DNA from 2 places in the Arthrobacter sp. TmtSoilC48 genome. Region 1 is predicted to be linked to the other one. Evidence: riboswitches for the same ligand, from Rfam matches in the RefSeq annotation. Region 1 holds a riboswitch; the other holds the start of a gene.
What was found. Region 1 has a riboswitch for thiamine pyrophosphate ahead of thiO (glycine oxidase ThiO). Riboswitches for the same ligand answer to the same signal wherever they lie in the genome.
Positions count from the first base shown of each region.

Region 2: another riboswitch for thiamine pyrophosphate. It lies ahead of AC6I97_RS05100 (ECF transporter S component); the one in region 1 lies ahead of thiO (glycine oxidase ThiO).

Region 1 is NZ_AP046049.1:2,003,277-2,011,113, forward strand. Features, by position in the region: gene AC6I97_RS09510 (RNB domain-containing ribonuclease) at 1-1,362, opposite strand, end outside; gene AC6I97_RS09515 (ferritin-like fold-containing protein) at 1,404-2,072, shown strand; gene thiE (thiamine phosphate synthase) at 2,117-2,800, opposite strand; TPP riboswitch at 2,828-2,945, shown strand; gene thiO (glycine oxidase ThiO) at 2,938-4,194, shown strand; gene thiS (sulfur carrier protein ThiS) at 4,191-4,427, shown strand; gene AC6I97_RS09535 (thiazole synthase) at 4,431-5,228, shown strand; gene AC6I97_RS09540 (4a-hydroxytetrahydrobiopterin dehydratase) at 5,243-5,626, shown strand; gene AC6I97_RS09545 (hypothetical protein) at 5,692-5,994, opposite strand; gene AC6I97_RS09550 (DUF3107 domain-containing protein) at 6,030-6,254, opposite strand; gene AC6I97_RS09555 (TetR/AcrR family transcriptional regulator) at 6,305-7,039, opposite strand; gene moeB (molybdopterin-synthase adenylyltransferase MoeB) at 7,046-7,837, shown strand, end outside.
Region 2 is NZ_AP046049.1:1,061,113-1,068,949, forward strand. Features, by position in the region: gene AC6I97_RS05060 (Na+/H+ antiporter subunit A) at 1-1,172, shown strand, start outside; gene AC6I97_RS05065 (Na(+)/H(+) antiporter subunit C) at 1,169-1,669, shown strand; gene AC6I97_RS05070 (Na+/H+ antiporter subunit D) at 1,666-3,234, shown strand; gene AC6I97_RS05075 (Na+/H+ antiporter subunit E) at 3,231-3,797, shown strand; gene AC6I97_RS05080 (MrpF/PhaF family protein) at 3,794-4,072, shown strand; gene mnhG (monovalent cation/H(+) antiporter subunit G) at 4,062-4,451, shown strand; gene AC6I97_RS05090 (DUF4235 domain-containing protein) at 4,495-4,755, opposite strand; gene AC6I97_RS05095 (NUDIX hydrolase) at 4,792-5,469, opposite strand; TPP riboswitch at 5,674-5,810, shown strand; gene AC6I97_RS05100 (ECF transporter S component) at 5,890-6,510, shown strand; gene AC6I97_RS05105 (ABC transporter ATP-binding protein) at 6,510-7,837, shown strand, end outside.

The DNA of each region.
Region 1 (7,837 bases):
CTGGATGATGCCGAACGGCCCATTGCCGTTTCCGTTTGCCCTTCCATTGCCATTGGTCGTGCCGTTGGACGGCTTGGAACCGGAGATGACGACCGCGTCGAACTCCTCGCCGATGTGGTTGGCCACGAGTGCAGCTTCCACTGTGTCCATGGCCAGACGCTCAAGCCGGCCGGCCAGTTGGTCGGATGAGGCCATGATCTCAGGCAGGGATGGAAGTGCTTCCCGTGCCCAGGCGGGGATCTGCTGGCCGTTGCTGAGGGCCTCGCAGATCACCAGGACAAAACGGTCGATGAGGCGACGCAAAGGGGCAGTGGTGTGGGCATAGGGTGCGCCGATTGCTGACTGGATGATGTTGGGGGGAAGTTCGCCATCGAAAGGCGTGTATCCAGCGCCGCGGAAGAGTGTGCCTGCGGAGTGCAGGATCGCAAGTTGTTTGGGATCCGAAGCGTCAAGTGTCCGAAGGTACTCACCGTAGGTGATCTCGCCGTCCCAGGGTTTCCCGAGGGCCTTTGTCTGGCGCTTGAAGTGGAGCAGTGACCGCTCATCCGGTGCCGGCATGGTGCGCAGGATGCCCACTTTTCCGTCAAGCATCAGTTGGGCGGCCGCCATCCCGGTCATGAGGGATATCTGCGCATTCCAGTCCTCCACAGGCAAGGACGGCGCGGCCACAATCCTGTAGCCTCCGCCACCTGTCGCCTGGACGATTTCCTGCTCCGGCATGTTCAGGTTGGCGCCACCGCGGAGTCGTTCCAGCTCCACGCGCTTCAGGCCAACCTCCTTGAGGAGCTCAAGGACCTCCGGGGCTGTGCCGGCATCGATCTGCTCCTGGGCACCTTTGTAACTGAGCTTCGTGCGGCTACGGACAGTGCCACGGGCTACGGACGTGGCGGTTACCTCCGCATTGAGGTCCAGTTCGAAGTCCCATACGAAGGCGCTGCAGTCCTGACCGGCCAGCAGGCTTCCGGCGTTTTCGCTGATGACCTCCGGGTGCAGTGGGATCCTCCCGTCAGGAGCGTAAAACGTTTGTCCCCGTTGCCGGGTTTCGGCATCGAGCGCCCCGCCGGGAGCAACGAAGGATGGCACGTCCGCGATTGCGTAGAGGACTTTGTAACCGTCGCCGGCACGTTCAATGAACACCGCTTGGTCCAAATCGGTGGACGTGGCTGGATCAATGGTGACAAACGGAATGTCCCTGAGGTCACGGTCCGGCAGCGTATGGTTTTCCACCGCTTTGCGGGCTTCCGCCACGGCTTCGGCCGGATACTCGCCCGGGAGCTCCAGTTCGGTCCGGAGGGCTGCAAATGCCGCCGCGAGCTGGTCCGACGAGTCGTCGACGTTGGGCGAAATCCGATGATGTGACACGAAAATCAGGTTAGCCCGAAATCGCTGGATAGTCTTGGACCATGAGCACTTCCTTGGACGATAATGCTCGCATCCAGCGACTCTCTTCGGAGCTGCTGGGGGCCATGGCGTACGGCGAGCTCTCCGCGTTTGGCCGGCTGTCTTTCGACTCGCGGTACGCTCCCAACCTCCATGACAGGGCAGTACTGGCAAAGATCGCCGTCGGCGCTTACGGAAACTTCGCCTTGATCAGCAGCCGGCTCTCGGAGATGGGACTCGATGCCGAAGAAGCCATGCTTCCGTTCCAGCGCTCGTTTGACCACTTCCACGAGCGAACAAAGCCAGCGGACTGGTTTGAATCCGTCATGAAGGCCTATGTGATCGACACCGTGTCATCGGACTTCTACCGCATGGTCGCGTCGTTCCTTGACGGCGGGACGCAACTCTTTGTCCAGAAGGTGGCCTCCGCCGACCAAGCCACGGAAGTTTTACGCATCCTCCTGCGAAGGGCCCTGTCTGATGACCCCCGCCTGGCGTCGCGCCTGGCTTTGTGGGGCCGCCGCCTGGTCGGTGAAGCCCTGACGCAAGCACAACGCGTAGGCATGGAACATCCCCAGCTGGGACCGCTGCTCAAGGGCGGCGGGGATGCACGCAATGCAGTCAAGGCCCTCACCGCTGAGCTGGCGGAGCGGCATGGGCGACGCATGTCCGGGCTGGGGCTCACGGCTTAGGACACTTTCGAATATCCTCCGCAGCAGCCAAGGCGCCGGGGTGGTTATCCGGCGTCGAGCGCTTCCAGCAAGGTCTTGGCCGCCGCCGTCGGGTCCTCCGCCTCAGTGATGGCACGTACCACCACGATCCGGCTGGCTCCGGCTGCAACCACCTGTTCAACATTGGTGAGGTCTATGCCGCCGATGGCGAACCAGGGGAGGAGGACGCCGCCTACGGTCTCCTCATCCGCGCGCTTTACGGCTTCCGCGGCATATGTGACCAGGTCCAGCCCAACTGCTTCACGGCCTGGCTTTGTGGGCGTTGCCCACACCGGGCCAACACAGAAATAATCCAGTCCGCTCCTGCCGGGGGAGGCAGCTATCGCGGCGTCAACCTGGTCCGGGGTATGGGTGGACAGGCCGATGACCGTGCGGTCGTGGAGGAGGTGCCGTGCAGCGCGTAACGGGATGTCTTTTTGGCCGATATGGAACACCGGAGCCCCGGAAATACTGGCAACATCGGCGCGGTCGTTGACGGCCCACAGCCTTCCGTGCCGCTGGGCAACGTTGTGCAGGACCTCCAGGACCTCAAGCTCCTCGGCGGCCTCGAGCGTCTTGTCGCGAAGCTGGATGATGTCGACGCCGCCCTCAAACGCGGCGTCGACGAAGTCTTCGAAATCGCCCTGGCGTTTGCGGGCATCAGTGCACAAGTAAAGGCGGGCAGTGGTGTGGACATCATGCTGGGTCATGGAAACCAGAGTAGTTCCTCTAAACTGGGCACGTACTGCGGGAGCCGTGACAGCGTCATATGACCGTCCGGCTGAGAGGGCTTCAGCGCCGACCGCTTGACCTGATCCGGCTAATACCGGCGTAGGGAAGGAAACATATGGCAGAATCCCGCCAAATCCCCTTGCAGGCAGACGTGGCAGTCATTGGTGGTGGCGTCATCGGCCTTGGCATCGCCCACGAAGCCCGCCGTCAGGGCCGCTCTGTGGTCCTCATTGATCCCACTCCCGCAGCGGGTGCGACGTTCGCTGCCGCCGGAATGCTGGCTCCGGTCAGTGAACTCCACTACCAGGAGGAAGACCTCCTGGAACTCATGCTGGAATCCTCCCAACTGTGGCCGGCTTTCGTCCGGAGCGTCCACGGCAGCGAATCAGCCGCCGGATACCGCACGACGTCGACAATCGCCGTTGGTGCGGACGCCGCCGACCGCCGTGCGCTGGCAGACCTCCGCACGGTCCAGCAGGCCGCGGGGCTGCGCGTGGAGCCACTGTCTTTGCGTGAAGCGCGCGAGCGCGAGCCTTTGCTCAGCCCCGGGATTTCCTGTGCCTTCGACATACCGGCCGATCACCAAGTGGATCCGCGGCGCCTTGCACGATGCCTCCTGGACGGGTTATCAGCCCACGGACCAAGTGACGCAACCTGGGTTTCCGGAGCGGAGGACGGTTTCGCCCTGCCGTTCCAAGCGTCCCGTTTGCTCTGGGACGGGGAACGCGTCTGCGGGGTCCAGCTCGATTCGGGCGCCGGGCGCGTTGTTTGGGCCTCAGAGACTGTGCTCGCCTGCGGGCTGGATGCAGCCAGGATCGGCGGTCTCCCCGAGGGTCTCAACCTGCCCCTGCGGCCCGTTTACGGCGACATTCTCAGGCTGCGCGTTCCCCAACACCTCCAGCCGCTGCTCACATCCACCATCCGGGGCATGGTCCGCGGGGTGCCGGTCTACATCGTCCCCCGCGACGACGGAACGGTGGTGATTGGAGCCACCCAGCGGGAGGACGGGTTGTCTGCGTCCAGCAACGCAGTGTCCGCCGGGGGCGTCTATCAACTCCTGCGTGACGCCCAAGTGTTGGTTCCTGCCGTGGCGGAGCTGGAACTGTTGGAAGCGACAGCCCGTGCACGGCCAGGCACACCGGACAACGCACCCCTACTTGGACGAGTTACCGGGCCCGGGGGCACCATCGACGGTCTCGTGATCGCCACCGGGTTCTTCCGCCACGGCGTTCTCTTGACGCCTGTGGCCGCCAAAATCGTAGGCGGACTGATCAGCGGCCCAGCCGACCCCCGATGGTCCATTTTCCGGCCTGATCGATTTACGGCAACTCAGGATCACCTCCTCCAACCAGCAATCAAGGACACACCATGAACATCAAACTCAACGGCTCCGAACACGCCGTGGCGGACGACGCGTCCGTGAGCACACTCGTCAGTGCCATCACAGGCCGCGCGCTGGACCACCGGGGACAGGCAGCCGACGGCGGCAAGCTGGGTGTCGCCGTCGCACGTAATTCGGAGGTTGTGCCGCGCAGCCAATGGGCAGCGACTGCGCTCGCCGATGGAGACGAACTCGAACTCGTAACCGCAGTCCAGGGAGGCTGAAAAATGACCGCAGCAAAAACTGACGTGAGCACTGACGCTTTGGTGATCGACGGCGTCGAATTCGGCTCCCGCCTGATCATGGGTACCGGTGGTGCGCCGAGCCTGGACGGGTTGGGAGCAGCCCTCCTGGCTTCAGGAACGGAATTGACCACTGTTGCGATGCGCCGATACTCACCGGCCGAGACAGGTTCATTGTTCCAGCTCCTGGTGGACCACAACATCCGGGTCCTGCCGAACACGGCTGGCTGTTTTACTGCCAAGGACGCCGTGATGACCGCGGAGCTCGCCCGGGAGGCCCTGGAGACGGACTGGGTGAAATTGGAAGTCATTGCCGATGAACACACGCTTCTTCCGGACGCGGTGGAACTCGTTGAGGCCACGGAACAGCTGGTGAACCGCGGCTTCAAGGTTTTCGCTTACACCAATGACGATCCCGTTCTGGCGCTGCGCCTGGAAAACCTGGGCGCCACAGCTGTCATGCCCCTCGGTTCGCCTATTGGAACGGGGCTGGGCATCCTGAACCCGCACAACATCGAACTGATCGTGTCCCGGGCCTCCGTACCGGTAGTGCTCGACGCCGGCATCGGGACCGCCTCCGATGCCGCGCTTGCGATGGAGCTGGGCTGCGATGCTGTCCTGCTGGCAACAGCCGTGACCCGTGCGCAGAATCCGGTGCAGATGGGCGAAGCCTTCAAACACGCGGTGATCGCCGGTAGGCTGGCCAAGCAGGCTGGCCGTATTCCGCGCCGGGAGCACGCCCTCGCGTCATCGGCCATGGAAGGCCGGGCAGAGTTCCTCTGAATGAAGGAGCCGTGGTGGCTGACAGGAAAGAGCAATTGACCCAGGTCGCCATGGAGGCCGCCCTCAAGGACCTCCCGGACTGGAAGCTCCAGGACGGCCTCGTGACCGTGTTCAAAACCTCAACGGCGGCCGACGCCTTGGCGCTCATCGCCGCCATTGGCCGGATTGCCGAGGAACAGAACCACCATCCGGATCTTGACTGGCGTTACAACAAGGTGTTCCTGCGTTACGTTTCCCATGACGCCGGGGGCCAGGTGACCCAACGCGACATCGCCGCTGCGACCGCCGTGAGCGAGGCGGCAGCGGCGTCCGGTGCCAAGGCGCAGCCGGATCGCTACCCAGCAGCCGGATCGCTACCCAGCAGCCGCGTCGCTACCCAGGGGCTTGAACGGGATTGAACGTTAAACTTCGCTGGCCATCACCCATGGGCGATGGCCAGCGAAGTTTATTGAGTGAACAGTGCCTAGAGCCTCAGGGCTTTGGTGAGGGCGGCGGTGTCATGCTGGGTGCGCTTGCGGCCCAGAAAGACCACAACGGCAATCGCGATGACCGTCCCCAACACGATGGGGAGGACCCAGGGGATCCAGGTCAGGCCGGGCTGGTAACCAAAGCCTGCCATGATGAAAGCTATCCAGCTGAGCACGCCGACGGTTGCCGAAACGCCCGCCGGCAATGCGATCCCGTACTTGCCGTGTCGCTTGTCATTTGCCCACACGATGAATCCTGTAGCGATCGTGGCAAGAACCACCACAACGAGTGAAAGCATGGAGACTCCTTAGCGGCAGCTGTAACCGGGAACCGCTAGAGTGCGCCGAAACCGACGCGGCGCACTTCCTCGGCACCAATTTCAACGTAGCCCAGCACATTGCCGGGAACGATGATCTGGCGGCCCTTCTCATCCGTGAGCCGCAGATCCGATCCCTTGGAGATGGCCTCTCCGACAATCTTGGCGACAGCATCAGCATCGAGTGCGGATTCGAGCACAATTTCACGGCCAACATTCTGAATGCCGATCTTTACTTCCACAGCAAGGCCTCCAAGCCAATCAAGTTTTAAGTCAGTCCTCTATTTGTAGCTTAGGACTCTTTGGGGAATCGACTGATTCCGCGCCAAGCTAAACGATAGATCAGATCACTGGCTACATCGAGGTCGAGGTTTCCATCGGTTTCGAGCCAGTAGCGGGCGCTGACCTGCGCCATTCCTGCCAGTCCGCGGCCAAGGAGCTGCGCCTCCAGAGGGGGCAACTTGGTGTCCTCGGCGATGACGTGGGCCACTGCGTCGGCGAACGTTTTGTTGAACGTTTCCAAGCGCGAGCTGACATCGGGGTCATTGATGAGGTCAGACTCGAAAACCAGGCGGTGGGCTTGGTCGTCGTCGGCGATGAACCTGTAGTAGGCCCGCATGACTGCCTTCACGCGCTCTTTGTTATCCGTGGTGGAGTTCAGGGCATTGAGCATCAAATCGGTCAGGGCGGCCAGGTGGCTGTCCAGCAGTGCCATGTACAGCTCGCGCTTGGAAGGGAAGTGCTGATACAGGACCGGCTTGCTCACATGTGCTGTCTCGGCAATTTCGTCCATGGCCGCACCGTGGAAGCCGTTGGATACGAAAACTTCCAAGGCGGCGTTCAGCAACTGCGCGCGGCGCTCGTCCCGGGGCAACCTTGCTGAACGCGTCGAACCAGTCCGTTCTTGCTTCGCTGGTGCTCCATCGTTTGCCCGTGTGCCGTCAGCCACAGTCTGCCGCCTTTCCTTTGCAGTTATGACCACTGTACCGGTGGGTAATATGACCGGGCGGCATCGGCAGGCATACATTGGGGTATGGCCTCAATTCTTGCTGCCCGCCCCGCGCCCGCCGTCCTGCCGCCCCTCGTTGAACCGGCCGCCGAACTAACGTCGGCCGAGGTGGAACGGTACTCCCGGCATCTCATCATTCCGGAAATCGGCGCTCTGGGCCAACGCAGGCTTAAGAATGCGAAAGTTCTTGTCATAGGTGCCGGCGGGCTGGGATCTCCGGCATTGCTGTACCTCGCCGCGGCGGGCGTTGGAACCCTGGGAATCGTCGACGACGACGACGTAGACCTCAGCAATTTGCAGCGGCAGGTCATCCACGGCGTCAGCGATGTGGGCACGCCCAAAATCGAATCTGCGCGGAAGGCCATTGCGGAGCTCAACCCTTTGGTGGATGTTGTCCTCCACAACGTCCGCCTTGACTCCTCGAATGCCCTGGAGCTGTTCGCGGATTACGATCTCATCCTGGACGGTGCGGACAACTTTGCCACCCGTTACCTGGTCAACGACGCCGCCGCGATTCTCGGCAAGCCGTACGTCTGGGGCTCCATCTTCCGCTTCGACGGGCAAGTCAGCGTCTTCTGGGCCGAGCACGGCCCCACCTATCGCGACCTCTACCCTGAAGCCCCGCCTGCCGGCTCAGTGCCTTCATGCGGTGAGGGCGGAGTCTTCGGTATGTTGTGTGCTGCCGTTGGATCCCTCATGGTGACTGAGGCAGTCAAGCTGATTACCGGCGTCGGCCGTTCCTTGCTTGGCCGGGTGGCGCTGTTCGATGCGCTTGGCGGCAGCTGGCGCGAAATCAAGGTCTCCAAGGATCCTGAA
Region 2 (7,837 bases), 940 kb from region 1:
AGTTGATCGCGGGAGTGGGCATCGTGGTGGGCGCCCTGGCTGCTGTCCGCGCCAACAAGCGCTTCCTGGCAGTGCTCATGGTCTCGGTTACTGGTTACGGCATCGCGCTCATGTTTGCCCTGCAAGGTGCGCCTGATCTTGCGCTGACCCAGATGCTGGTGGAGACCATCGTGTTAGTGGCCTTCGTTTTGGCAATGCGCAGCCTGCCCGCCGAACTGCGGGACCGGACGGGTGGCCGCCTCCGGGTGATCCGCGTGATCGTAGGTGCCGCCTTCGGCATCACCATGATCTTCGTTGCCATCTACGCCATGGGTGCCCGTGTTGCCACGCCTGTCTCCCTTGAATTCCCGCGCCTGGCCTACGAAGGCGGCGGTGGCCTGAACGTGGTCAACGTAACCCTGGTGGACATCCGCGCATGGGATACCTTCGGCGAAATTTCGGTCCTGGCCGTGGCCGCTACGGGCGTTGCAAGCCTGATCTTCGTGCGCAGCCGCGGCGATCGCATCAAAACCTCGGAGGCAGTGCCGGAAGGCAGCGTGGGGCGGCGAACCGGCGTCGACCGTGACTCCCGCGACGGCGCCCGGCTGGCCGTGGCGAGGAAGTTCACGGACGTGACGCGGGATGCCTGGCTCGTTGCAGGCAGGACGCTTGCCCCTGAGCGGAGGTCCATCATCTTCGAAGTGGTCACCCGGCTGATTTTCCACTCGATGATCGTCTTCTCCATCTATCTTCTCCTTGCGGGCCACAACCTGCCCGGGGGTGGCTTCGCAGGCGGCTTAACCGCAGGCCTCGCCCTCACCATCCGCTACCTTGCCGGGGGACGCTTCGAGTTGAGCGAGGCTGCGACAGTGAGTGCCGGCACGCTGTTGGGAACGGGACTTGCGACGGCGGCAGCGTCCGGTTTCGTGCCTCTCCTCCTCGGCGGACAGGTGTTCCAGAGCGCGATCATCGAGTTTTGGCTGCCCGTCTTCGGAGACGTCAAGTTCGTCACGTCCACGATCTTCGACATCGGCGTCTACATCGTGGTGGTGGGCTTGGCGCTCGACGTTCTGCGCAGCCTGGGCGCCGAGATCGACGAACATTTTGAAGAGAAGGGGGCGAAGGCCGGAAAGACCCGGGTCGCCGAGCCTGCGCCTGCTGAAACTGCCGCTTCCGGGAAGGGCAACCCATGAGCATCAACCTGACCCTCCTGATCGTCATGGGTGTGCTGTATGCCTGCGGTATTTACCTCATTTTGGAGCGGAGCCTGACGCGCGTCCTGCTTGGCTTGATGCTGCTTGCGAACGCCACCAACCTGCTGATCCTCAGTACAGGTGGGTACGCCGGCCTGGCTCCTTTGTTCGATAAGGAAACAGCCTCCAATGAGTACAACGACCCCCTGCCGCAGGCGTTGATCCTCACATCAATCGTCATATCATTTGCCGTTACTGCCTTCATGCTTGGCATCATCTACCGCACGTGGGCCCTGGCACGGCAAGACGAAATCCAGGATGACATCGAAGACCGCCGCGTGGCCCGGACTCCGAGCTTCGACGCGGAAGACGACGCCATTGTCCCGTTGGAAACATCAGAGTTCGTAGTGACAGCGTCCACGGCCGAGGAACGGCTGCATCCAGAGGCGACGGAAACACCCAAAACGGCATCCACCCGGGAAGGAGGCAGCGCGTGAATCTCGCAAACCTGTCGCCACTGGCTGTCCTCCTTCCGATCCTCGGCGCTGCCCTCGCGTTCGTGCTGATCCGGCACACGGCTGCGCAGCGGGTAGTCAGCATTGTGATCCTCAGCGCGACACTCCTGCTCGAATGCCTGCTCCTGGCATCCGTGTGGGAGGGAGGCACCACATCCGTCACGCTGGGTGGTTGGCTGCCGCCGTGGGGCGTGGTGTTGGTGGTGGATCAGTTCTCCTCGCTCATGCTGGTGGTTTCCACCGTGGTAAGCCTCGCCGTCCTGATCTACGCCACCGGCCAGGGCATGGCCGACGGCGACCAGGAAGCGCCCGTCTCGATCTTCCACCCCACCTACCTGATCCTGGTGGCGGGCGTGTCCAATGCCTTCCTGACAGGTGACCTTTTCAACCTCTACGTGGGTTTCGAAATCCTGCTAACGGCAAGCTACGTGCTCATGACGCTTGGCGGGACGGGGCCGCGAATCCGTGCCGGCGTCACATACGTGGTGGTGTCCGTGGTTTCCTCGGTCCTGTTCCTCATCGCCATCGCCATGATTTACGGAGCTACCGGGACCATCACCATGGCGGACCTTGCCATCAAGCTGGCGGAGCTGGATCAAGGAACCCAGAACCTGCTGCACGTGATGCTGCTGGTGGCGTTCGGGATCAAGGCGGCCGTGTTCCCGCTGTCGTTCTGGCTTCCCGACTCCTATCCAACCGCTCCGGCCCCTGTGACAGCCGTGTTTGCCGGTTTGCTGACCAAGGTGGGTGTTTATGCCATGGTCCGCACCGAGACACTCCTCTTCCCCGGCGATACCCTCAACGTGCCCCTAATGGTGGTGGCGCTGCTGACAATGGTGGTGGGCATCCTGGGCGCCTTGGCGCAGAGCGACATCAAACGTCTCCTGTCCTTCACGTTGGTCAGCCATATCGGCTACATGGTGTTCGGCCTGGCGATGTCCTCCGTCACGGGCCTTGGCGCGGCCGTGTTCTACGTGGCGCACCACATCACCGTGCAGACCAGCCTGTTCCTGGTCACTGGCTTGATTGAGCGGCGGGGCGGATCGTCGTCCATTGACCGCTTGGGCGGCCTGGCCAAGCTCTCGCCACTCCTTGCCCTGTTGTTTTTCGTCCCGGCAATGAACCTTGCGGGCATCCCGCCATTCTCGGGTTTCCTGGGCAAGCTCGGGCTCCTCCAAGCGGGCGTGCAACTGGGTACGCCGCTGGCCATCGTTTTGGTAGTAGGCGGCGTCGTCACCAGCCTCCTCACCTTGTTGGCAATTGCCCGTGTTTGGAACAGGGCATTTTGGCGAAAGCCCGAGGACGCCGAGTACCCGGACCCCGTGCTTCAGACCCCAGGCAAGGTAGGGGTACTTCCCCGGACAATGGTGGGGTCCACTGCGGGCCTTGTGGCCTTCGGTGTTGCCCTCACAGTCTTTGCGGGCCCACTCTTCCACCTCGCCGACGGCTCGGCGGAAATAATGTTGGACCGCACTGCCTACATCCATTCAGTCCTGGGGGACTCCGCACAGGTGCCAGCCGTGGGTCAGCCAGGGGCTGCCAAATGAGCCGAAAACCAATCTCCTTCCGCACTGAACTGCCGCTGCTGGTATGGCTGGTCATCGTCTGGGGCGCCCTGTGGCGGGATTTCAGCCCGGGCAACCTGCTGTTCGGTGCGCTCATCGCCGTGCTCGTGGCCAAGTTCTTCTACCTTCCGCCGGTGGAGCTCAGTGGCAGGTTCCATGTTCTTCGCGCCCTTTCGTTCGCCCTGGTATTCCTGGGCAAAGTGGCGGCAGCGAGCTTCCTGGTCCTCTACCTGGCCGTAGTGAAGGGGCCAAAGGTGCGTAGCGCCGTCGTCGCTGTTCCGTTGCGCAGCCATTCGGACCTCATTGTGACGGCAACCGGGCATGTTATTTCGCTGATCCCGGGCTCGCTGGTGGTGGAAGTGGACCGCTCGACGTCCACCCTGTACCTACATGCACTCAATATTTATGAGGAAGCCGGAATCGCCAGGATCCGTCAGGAAGTCCAGAAGATCGAGGCCACATTGATCCGGATCATGGGAACGCGTGAGGAACTCGACGCTCTCCAGGATGAAGCAACCCCGGGCATGGAAGGGGCAGCCCTGTGAAAGAACTCGTTCTGTTGGTGACTGCTGTCATCCTGAGCCTGGCTGCGGTGGGAGCGATCATCCGTATCGCCATTGGCCCCTCCTTGCTGGACCGCGTTTTGGCATCGGATGTCCTGCTGGCCATTCTTGGAGCCGCGCTGGCGATCGATATGGCGATGAACCGGCACCTGAACAACTTGGTGTTGCTCGTGGCTCTCGCCGTGATCGGCTTTGTAGGCTCCGTAACGTTTGCCCGGTTTGTCGCGGATCGGAGGGATCAGAGCAATGACTCCTGAACCTACTGGCGTGGATGCCGTAATCGACGCGGTGACGGCCGTGTTTCTTGTGGTGGGTGCCCTGATGTCGCTTGGCGCAGCAATTGGCCTCTTGCGGTTCCCCGACCTCATGAGCCGCATGCATGCGGCAACGAAGCCGCAAGTCCTGGGTCTTTTCCTGATGCTCGCAGCCATGGGTCTGCAAATGCGCACGTGGTGGGTTTGGCCGGTTCTCGTGGTGGCCTGGATATTCCAGCTGCTGACCGCACCGGTCTCCGCACACATGGTGGGCCGCTCCGCTTACCGAACCAAACATGGGCACCGCGAACTGCTCACCAAGGATGAGCTTGAAGCGGTTGTCCAAAGGGCAGCCGGCGACGGTTCCACCCCGGATCCTTAGGGTTCCACCCCGGACCTAAGACAACGGGATGGCTGTGCCCGGCCTAGACGATGTCGTGCGTCTTTGCGAAGCGGGCGATGGCACGCTGGGTGCCACGGCTCGCGAAAACCTGGATGAGCGTACTGACGAAGGCCGAAATCAGCGCGAAGGACAAAGCTGAGCGGAGGCTCGTTTCCATATCGTCGTGGCCCGTGGGCGGCTTGTTGCCGGTGGCCTTTTCCCAGCCCTTGTTGACCAACTTGGTGCCGACGAATCCGGCTGCAAGGCTTACTCCGGCACCCAGCAGCTTGAAAAAGAGGTTCATGCCCCCAGCCTAGCCTCACATACAGGCGGGTTGGGACTAGCGGCGGTTTTCGCGTTCCTTGAGGAAAGCTGCCATGGAACCGCGTGGTGCCAGGACAGGAACAACATCGTGATCGGCTTCCCAGACGGCATCCACGGTTCCGAGACCGGAAATTTCCTTGAGCAGGTAATACGTGGGTGGCATCAGCTGCAATTTACCGGCCGCCTCAGCCGCCAGGATCCCGTCCACCGGCATCCAGAGTGATTGCCACGCTTCAGTGGTTTGGTGCTGGGGTGCTGCTTCCGGAGCAGGCTTGGCTACATAGAAGTACGTGTCGAAGCGCTTGGGCATGTCCGTGGGCGTGACCCAGTTTGCCCAGGGGCGAAGGTCTGAGGCGTCAAGGCGAAGTCCGGCCTCCTCCCAAACTTCCCGCAGGGCAGCGGTGAGCACCATGCCTGACTTTGCCGGGGCCTGTACAGGATCGACGGCGATGGAACTCAGGTGCCAGTCTGCAGCGTGCTGTTCCAGCAGCCGGACAGGGTAATCCCATCCATCCTGGTCAGCGGCATCAACCCGGCCGCCCGGAAAGACCACCATGCCGGCGGCGAAGTCCATGGTGGCAACCCTGTGCTGGACGAAGGCCTCAAGCCCGCCCGGTGCGTCACGGAGCAGGATGACGCTCGCGGCAAGGCGGGGTTGGGGAACTGGCATGTCCGTAATGGGAAGGTCCGTCATGAAATACCCCTTTGCCGCGTCGATTCCTGCTGGATCATTGTCTCAGGTCCTGTTGTGGGGCCCGGTGTGCGTGCTCAGACCGGAGAATGGGGCGCAGAGCCGGCCCCGCAACGCAGGAGAAGGGGAGCCAACCGCTTTGTGACTAGCCCGAGGAGCCCACGAACACCCACAGGTGTAAACTGAACCACGCCCATAAGGGCAGATTAATAACGACAGGGGAGCGCCGCCGTCGGACCTTGCAGAGATGCAGGTGACGCGAGGGCGCTGAGAGTGCGGACAGCCGCAGACCCTCGAACCTGATCCGGTTAGTACCGGCGCAAGGGAGTCGAGCTTCTCAGAGTGTCCGGATCCGGGCGGCGCAGGCCGGCCGGGGGTTTCCGGGGAGCACTTTCCCCTCCTGTACCTCAGGAGGCAGAAAAAATGACCACGGCAAGCGTGAAGAAAACCAGTTATAACTGGCGTGTTGTAGACATCGTGGTGGCAGCTTTGATTGCCATCGCCGGCGGCGTGATCTTCTGGGCCTGGTCCCAGGGCGCCGCAATCGTATCCATCCCCATGAACGCCACGTATCCGCCGCTCACCGGTTTGATCGCCGGTGGCTGGATGATCCCGGCCGTCCTGGGCATGCTCATCATCCGCAAGCCGGGCGCAGCCCTGTTCTGCGAAGCCGTCGCCGCCACCGGCGAACTCATCATGGGTTCCCAGTACGGCACCACCGTCCTCATCTCCGGCGTCCTCCAGGGACTGGGCGCGGAACTCGTCTTCGCTGCGTTCCGGTACAAGAAGTTCGACCTCTCCGCTGCACTCCTCGCAGGTGCCGGCTCGGGCCTCTTCTGCGGTCTCAACGATTCCTTCCTGCCTTGGGGCTGGAACATCGCCTACGAAGCAATCGACAAGCTGGCTTACATCGCCTTCACCACGCTCTCCGGTGCGATCATCGCTGGCGCGCTGTCCTGGGTTGCCACCCGCGGGTTGGCCAAAACCGGTGTACTGAGCTCCTTCGCGTCGCGGAAGGCTGCTTCGGAGCCCGTCTTCAACTAATGCCTGCCACGCAAAGCAGCGGCCAGGTGCGGCCTGCCGCCATTACCGCCCAAGGGTGGGGATGGCGGCATGCCGGGCGTTCCACACCCGCCATCCAGGACCTCGATCTCCGGATCGGGCCCGGCGAGCGTGTGCTCTTGCTGGGTCCATCCGGCGCAGGGAAGTCGACACTGCTCCACGCCCTCGCCGGTGTGCTGGGTGACGAGGAAGACGATTCCGACGAGACCGGCTCGCTGTTGATCGACGGCGTTGCTCCCCGCGAACAGCGCGGCCGCGCAGGTCTGATGCAGCAAGATCCGGAAACCCAGGTAGTGCTGTCCCGGGTGGGTGACGATGTCGCGTTTGGCGCCGAAAACCTGGCCGTTCCCCGGGAAGAAATTTGGGCGCGCGTCCATGAAGCGCTCGACGACGTCGGGTTGCGCACCGCTGCAGGCGGCGGCTTGGCACTGGATCACCCGACGGCGGCCCTCTCCGGCGGGCAGAAGCAGCGCCTTGCGTTGGCTGGCATCCTCGCGATGCGGCCCGGGCTGATCCTCCTGGACGAACCTACGGCCAACCTGGATCCGGTGGGCGTGCTTGAGGTTCGGGACGCCGTGCAGCGCTGCCTGGACAAGACCGGTGCCACTTTGGTCGTGGTGGAACACCGCGTGTCCGTGTGGAAGGACCTGGTGGACAGGATCGTGGTCCTCCAGCCACCCTCGGCCGGGGGCGGTGTGCTCCTGGACGGCCCCCCGGATCAGGTGCTCACAGAGGCCCGCACCATGTTGATGGCAGCGGGAGTGTGGGTGCCCGGGTACGTTCCGGCTACTCGCGCCCGCAGGAGCACAAGTCAGGAGTTGGGCGGCCATGAATCCACCGCCCAACTCCTCCTGGTGGCACAGGATCTGGCTGTCTCCCGTGAGAAGTCGCGCCGTCGCCGCTTCAAAACCATCCCACCCGTCCCCGTGCAATCGGGTATCAGTGCACAAGTACGGGCTGGCCAGGCACTCACCATCACGGGTCCGAACGGTGCCGGCAAATCTACTTTTGCGCTCACCTTGGCCGGCCTTCTGGCGCCGGTTGATGGCAAGGTGAGTGCCGCCGTCGAGCTTTCCGAGGGAGCTGGAATCGACCCGTTCAAGTGGAAGGCGGATCAGCTGATTTCCCGCATTGGCACCGTGTTCCAGGAACCGGAGCACCAGTTTGTGACGGGCAAGGTTCTGGACGAGCTGATGTTCGGACCAAAGCATCTGGGCCACGGTGAAGAACGCGTGGATGAATTGCTGGAGCGTTTGCGGCTCACGCATTTGGTGGACGCGAATCCTTACACGTTGTCCGGCGGCGAGAA